Regions from separate parts of the Halonatronomonas betaini genome, predicted to be linked through region 2. Evidence: riboswitches for the same ligand, from Rfam matches in the RefSeq annotation. Region 2 holds a riboswitch; the other holds the start of a gene.
What was found. Region 2 has a riboswitch for S-adenosylmethionine ahead of I0Q91_RS02080 (methionine ABC transporter ATP-binding protein). Riboswitches for the same ligand answer to the same signal wherever they lie in the genome.

Region 1: another riboswitch for S-adenosylmethionine. It lies ahead of I0Q91_RS07165 (O-acetylhomoserine aminocarboxypropyltransferase/cysteine synthase family protein); the one in region 2 lies ahead of I0Q91_RS02080 (methionine ABC transporter ATP-binding protein).

What each region holds. Positions count from the first base shown of each region.
Region 1 covers NZ_JADPIE010000003.1:351,907-355,318, forward strand. Annotated here, with positions in the region: gene I0Q91_RS07160 (homoserine O-acetyltransferase/O-succinyltransferase family protein) at 1-615, opposite strand, end outside; gene I0Q91_RS07165 (O-acetylhomoserine aminocarboxypropyltransferase/cysteine synthase family protein) at 627-1,904, opposite strand; SAM riboswitch class I at 2,015-2,123, opposite strand; gene I0Q91_RS07170 (hypothetical protein) at 2,206-2,484, opposite strand; gene purN (phosphoribosylglycinamide formyltransferase) at 2,585-3,184, opposite strand; gene purM (phosphoribosylformylglycinamidine cyclo-ligase) at 3,202-3,412, opposite strand, start outside.
Region 2 covers NZ_JADPIE010000001.1:405,925-409,336, forward strand. Annotated here, with positions in the region: gene I0Q91_RS02070 (MetQ/NlpA family ABC transporter substrate-binding protein) at 1-465, opposite strand, end outside; gene I0Q91_RS02075 (methionine ABC transporter permease) at 481-1,155, opposite strand; gene I0Q91_RS02080 (methionine ABC transporter ATP-binding protein) at 1,148-2,173, opposite strand; SAM riboswitch class I at 2,281-2,399, opposite strand; gene I0Q91_RS02085 (GNAT family N-acetyltransferase) at 2,611-3,159, shown strand; gene I0Q91_RS02090 (serine hydrolase domain-containing protein) at 3,177-3,412, shown strand, end outside.

The DNA of each region.
Region 1 (3,412 bases), on a different contig from region 2:
ATCTCTGTCATATTCAAAATGACCAGTAATATAAATGTCTTTTAGATCTTTGCTGGTAAAGACTGATGGGCCAACCCTTTCCCCGGCAGATAAAATCTCAAGACCTGCTACTTTTAGCTCATTTTCACCAATTTTAAAATACCTGGAATGAGGTATTTTAAATTCTTTGATTTGATCAGGAAATAATCTGTTTTCTTTTAAAACCTCCTGTCCATAAAGACCAAAAATCTTATCAGGAACAAGTTCCTTTTCAATTCCATATTTATAATTTAAAGCAGCTATTACTGACCAGCAGATATAGAGGGTTGAATCAATGTTTTTATCAGCATAATCAAATACCTGTTGAAGCTCATTCCAGTATTTAATCTCAGAAAACTCCTTATCTTCAAGAGGAGCTCCAGTTATTATCAAACGATCAAAATTATGATCATTTAATCTGCTGGTAGCAATATAATTATTTTCAAGATAGCTTCTACTTGAATTTTTCGAGATATATGACTCAAGTCTAATAAAACTTAATTTTACATCTCTCTCAATCCTGGCAAAGATCTCTTTGAATTGATTTTCTGTCTTTATCTTTGTTGGCATAAGATTTAGAACTGCAACTCTCTTCATTGAACTCACCTCTATATTTTAGCTAAAGCCTGATCAAAATCTTCTATAATATCTTCAATATTTTCTATACCGACTGAAACTCTTAACATATCCTCAGAGACTCCTGATTCCTTTAATTCTTCAGGGCCTAACTGTTTATGGGTTGTAGTGGCAGGGTGTAAAATAGAAGTCCTGGCATCTCCAACATGGATAACAAGCGATGTTAAATCAAAAGATGTTAAAAGCTTTTTAGCTGATTCAATACCTCCCTTTACTCCAAAAGTTAAGATCCCACTGGCTCCATCAGGAAGATATTTTTCAGTTAAGTGATATTTATCTGAGCTTTTGAGTCCAGGGTAATTAACCCAGTTAACTTTTTGATGTTCTTCTAGAAACTCTGCTAATTCCTGAGTATTACTGCTATGTCTCTCCATTCTCAACTCAAGAGTTTCACTGCCTAAATTTAATAAAAATGCATTAAAGGGACTTAAGGTAGCTCCTAAATCTCTAAGTAGATTGGCTCTGGCCTTAATAATATAAGCTTCATCGCCAAACCTTTCAACATAGCGAACTCCATTATAGGTTGGATCAGGTTCTGTAAGCTCAGGATATTTTCCATTATCCCAGTTAAAACTTCCTCCATCTACAATTACCCCGCCAACTGCCCTGGCATGGCCATCTATATATTTTGTTGCTGAATGCAAAACTATATCTGCTCCATGCTCTAAAGGATTACATAATATCGGGGTTGGAAAGGTATTATCAATAATTAAAGGTACGTCTATCTCTTTTGCAACATTACTAAATTTTTCAAAGTCCAGTACATTTAAAGATGGATTACTAATAGTTTCTGCAAAAACCAGCCTGGTTTCAGGTCTTGCTTTATTAATAATCTCTTCCACTGAGCTCTCTGGATCAACAAAGGTAACTTCTATTCCATATTTTTTTAATGTAGATGACAGCAATGTATATGTACCACCATATAAATTTGCAGCTGCTAAGATATGCTGGCCCTGCTGACAGATATTTAATAGAGCTATAGTTGTTGCCGCCTGACCAGATGAAGTTGCTAGAGCTGCTGCCCCTCCCTCTAAATCATTAATTTTTTCTGCAAAGGCCGCAACAGTTGGATTGCTTATTCTTGAATAGATATGACCCTCTTCTTTTAAATCAAAAATATCGGCCAGTCTTTCTGGATCATCATAATTATAAGTCGTTGATTGCACTAAAGGTAAAACCTGAGGATCTCCTACTTCTGGTTTGTAACCTGACCTAACTGCCTTCGTCGATTTTTTCCATTTCTGCGTCATAAATTATCCCATCTCCTGTTATAATATTTTAAAGCTATAAAATAAAAAATCTGCTCTTAAAAGCTTCAAGAGCAGAAAATAAAAAATCCTCAAAAAGAGGATTATAATTCCTCTCATCTCTCATTTCCTAAAAGGAAATGCTGGAATTAGCACCTTCTCTAAAAATAGAGAGGTTGCCGGGCTTCATAGGGCCAGTCCCTCTGCCGCTCTTGATGATCTTTATTTGATTTAAATGTTATGATATCAGTAAATATCATTCCTGTCAAGTATTAATTGGTTAAAGAATTAAATAACTTTCTGATCAGGTAACTTTTTTCATCTTTTTAACCTCACCAGATTCAGCATCGACATAAAACATTTTATATATCCTTGGTATCTGGCCACTCAAATTTGTTAATTGGGCACTGGGTGGTTTGGCATCAACTAAACGGGGATCATCCCAGCCTAATTTTACATGCCAGGTCTCTTCATCCTCTGATAATTCAACTTCTTCCACCCGGAGTGATTCCAGCTCTTTATCCTCATTAATATATTTAGCAAATGAAGTTGCAGATTCAACTGCCTGTTTTACATCTATCATTATTTTGACCTCCTCAATTAAAGAAACTATTGTTAATATTATTATAACATAGATAATATATTAATAAATTATCAAGGAGAACTAGTTTCTTATTAACTTTCTATTTTCTTATGACTTTTCTATCTTCAATTATTATTTTATTATTGACAATATCTCTTATAACCTCTGGATAAATCCGATGTTCCTCCTTTAATATTTTCTTTGATAAATCCTCTGCTGAATCACTATCATCAACCTTAACCACAGCCTGTTCAATAATCGGCCCTGTATCAACCCCGGCATCTACAAAATGAACTGTACATCCAGAATATTTTACTCCATAATCAATGGCCTGTTTCTGGGCATTAAGCCCTTTAAATGCCGGTAATAATGAAGGATGAATGTTAATTATTTTATTTTTATACTGATTGATTAAGGTTGGAGTGAGAATCCTCATAAAACCAGCCAGAACTATTAAATCTATCTTATATTCCTTTAATAATTCAATCAGATCTTTTTCATACTCTCTTTTGGTATTAAATTTATCTGGATCAATAAATATATTCTCTATCCTGGCAGCTTCTGCTCTTTTTAAGGCTACAGCATTTTTATTATCTGAGATTACCAGCTTGATTTCAGCAGGAATAAATCCACTGGCAGAAGCATCAATTAATGCCTGTAAATTTGAACCTCTGCCAGAGGCAAATACTGCTATTTTCATAAATTTCACCTGCCTGTCTAAATAAATTCTAAAGAACTATCTTCATCTTCAATAACTTCTCCGATTAAATAATATTCTTCGTTTAGTTCATCCAACTGATTAGTAATTTTATCCTCATCAGCTGGATCAACTACCAGAATAAAACCTAATCCCATATTAAATGTTCTATACATTTCAGCTTCAGCTATTGAACCGGCTTCCTGAATAATCTTAAATATCTCAGGTTGC
Region 2 (3,412 bases):
TTCAATTAATCCCTCATTATGGAGCAATATCAATGCCCGGCCCTCATTGGATGGATCATTAGGTATCCCGATAAGTGCTCCTTCAGACAAATCATCGATATCATTATAATTATTGGAATAAAGCCCAATCGGTTCAACATGGATAGCTCCAACTGATACTAAATCAAGGCCATGATCAGAACTAAATTGGTTTAAATAAGGCTCGTGCTGAAAGAAGTTTAAATCTATACTGCCATCATCTAATGCCAGGTTTGGGGCAACATAATCGGTGAATTCAACAATCTCGAGCTCAATCCCCTGCTCTAAAAGTACAGGCCTAACCTGTTCTAATAATTCTGCATGGGGTAGTGGAGTTGCTCCAACCTCTAATACTTCATTTGCCCTGACATTATTATTGATAACTAACTGACTTCCACCGATTACAAGACCAATCAACACGAATACTGCAATTATCTTTTTTATCATTATTTTCATCTCCTTTTAATTTTTATGATCAAATATATTGGCGATTCTATTGCCTGTAAATTGGATTATCTGGACTAAAATAACTAAAATAACTATCGTCTCAATCATTATGCCTAATTGGAATCTCTGATAACCATACCTAACGGCGATATCACCTAAACCACCTCCTCCAACGGCACCAGCCATGGCTGAATATCCAACCAGGCTGATTCCAGTTAGGGTGATTCCTAAAACAACAGTAGATAATGCTTCAGGCAAAAGCACCATCAGTACTATCTGTAATTTTGATGCCCCCATAGACTTTGCAGCTTCAATAACTCCAGGGTCAATTTCCAGTAAGGCATTATCAACAACCCTGGCCATAAAGGGAATAGCCGCCACAGAGAGAGGTACCACAGCAGCAGTTGTCCCGATAGATGTGCCTACAACCCATCGGGTAAAGGGTATTATTGCCACCATCAAAATTATAAATGGAATTGATCTGCCCAGGTTGATAATTCCCTCAAAAATCAGATTCAAAAATTTATTAGGTAAAATATGTTTCTGTCTTGTTATCGTTGTCATTACACCTATTGGGAACCCGCCTAGAACACCAAATAAAAGAGAGAGCCCAACCATATATAATGTTTCAACAAGCCCGGACCAGATCAACTGGCCGTTGGGACTTATCAGTTCGTATAATTCAGCCATCATTAATAACCTCCACAATTAAGTCTTTTTTCTGCAAAAATTCAATCCCCTGTTCAATTCTGGACTCCTTGCCATCAAGCTTTAAGACCAGCGTCCCGAAAGGGATAGATCGTATCTCATCGATACTGCCATATAAGATATTGGCATCTATATCAAATTTTCTAATCATCTTAGAAATTATTGGTTTATCTGTTCCTTCCTCAATAAAAGAGACCCTGACTAACCTGCCGGCATCGCCATTTTCAATATCTTCAATAATTCTAGGAGGTAGATTATAATCAAAGACAGAACTAACAAACCGCCTGGTTAGCTCAGTTTTAGGTCTGGCAAAGATATCAAGGACATTACCCTGCTCGATTAGGTTGCCCTGTTCAATAACTGCCACCTGATCGCAGATCTCCTTAATAACCCCCATCTCATGGGTTATTAAGACCACTGTCAGATCCATCTCTTTCTGGATATCTCTAAGTAGATTCAAAATTGATTCAGTGCTATCCGGGTCCAGAGAAGATGTGGCCTCATCTGAAAGCAATAACTTCGGTTCATTGGCTAAAGCCCTGGCTATTCCAACCCGCTGTTTCTGACCTCCAGATAGCTGAGCCGGGTAATGATCGGCCCGATCTGACAGATCAACTAATTCCATTAACTCTTCAGCCCTTTTTCTCCGAAAACTTTTATTTTTACCAGCTATTTTTAAAGGAAAAATAATATTTTCCTTAACAGTCTTGGTCGAAAGCAGATTAAAGTTTTGGAAAATCATCCCGATTTTCTGTCTGGTTTCCCGGAGCCTCTTATTATCCAGTTCAGTCAGGTCAACACCATCAATCTCGATTGACCCAGCTGTTGGTTTTTCCAGTAAATTCAATAAGCGGATCAGAGTACTCTTGCCGGCCCCACTGGGACCAATAATCCCAAAGATCTCACCGCTATTTACTTTCAAATTTAAATTCTCTATCGCCCTGATAATATCGCCTTTATCGTTTTTATATTCCTTATCTAAATTTCTGATTTCGATCAACTTATCCACCATCCTTAAAAAAGATATATAATATAAAAAAGCTGCTCAAATCAATGAGCAGCATCCCTGAAATAGAAAAATCCTCAAAAGAGAGGATTTATTATAACCTCTCATCTCTCATCTCCATATGGAGATGCAGGAGTTAGCACCTTCTCCTTTAATTAAATAATTAAAGGTAGGTTGCCGGGCATCGCAGGGCCAGTCCCTCCGCCGCTCTTGATGAAAACAATTATTCAATTTGATAACTATCATAACATTAGAGTACTAAACTGTCAAGAAAAACAATTTATTATTTGACTCACAAAGTTTAATCTGTTAATATACCAACATAAAATAATATTTTAAACAAAGCTAATTCTTGTTTTTTAAAGGACTCAATGAATAGAGTTCAATACATTAAGGAATAGAGTTCAATACATAAAGAAAGGATTGATAATATGTCCAAAATAAGTGAATCAACCCATCAAATTAAGGGCAAGGAGATTAAAATTACTAATGCCAGACCAGAAGATGCAGAAGAACTCCTGAATTATATGAAACAGGTCTTTGGCGAGACAGAATTTCTTCTCAGAGAACCAGAGGAGTTCGAGATGACCGTTGAAGAAGAAAAGGAATTTCTTAAAAATATGAATCAGTCAGAAAATAATATCTTTATTATAGCCAGGGTTGGTGGCAGGATCGTGGGCAACCTTGGCTTTACAGGGAGCGAACTTAACCGGTATTGCCATCAGGGAGAGTTTGGCATGTCAGTCCTTAAAGAATACTGGGGTCATGGTATTGGCAGCCTGCTAATGGAAACTCTGATAAAATGGGCCAGAGAAAATAGTATAACAAGAATCTCTCTCAGGGTAGATGAAAATAATCAGCGGGGCAGAAAACTCTATGAAAAGTTTGGGTTTCAGCAGGAAGGTATTCTAAGAAATAAGAAAAGATTAGCTGATGGCACTTACCGGAATGAAATTGTTATGGCCCGCCTATTTAATTAAATTAAGGGTGTTTTAAAATGTTAAAAAATAAATTATTACTAATCTCTATCACATTAATACTAATCTCTGTAACATTTTTGACAGTCTCAGTAGAGGCTGAAAATGGCAATATAAAGCATGATCAGTTTCATGTTCAATTTGAGCAAAACCTAAAAGAATTAGTTGATTTTTACAATATTCCAGGGGCAGCAGTCGCTCTAATTAGCGGCAATCAGCTAACCTGGACAGGCCATTTTGGCTATGCCGATCTTGC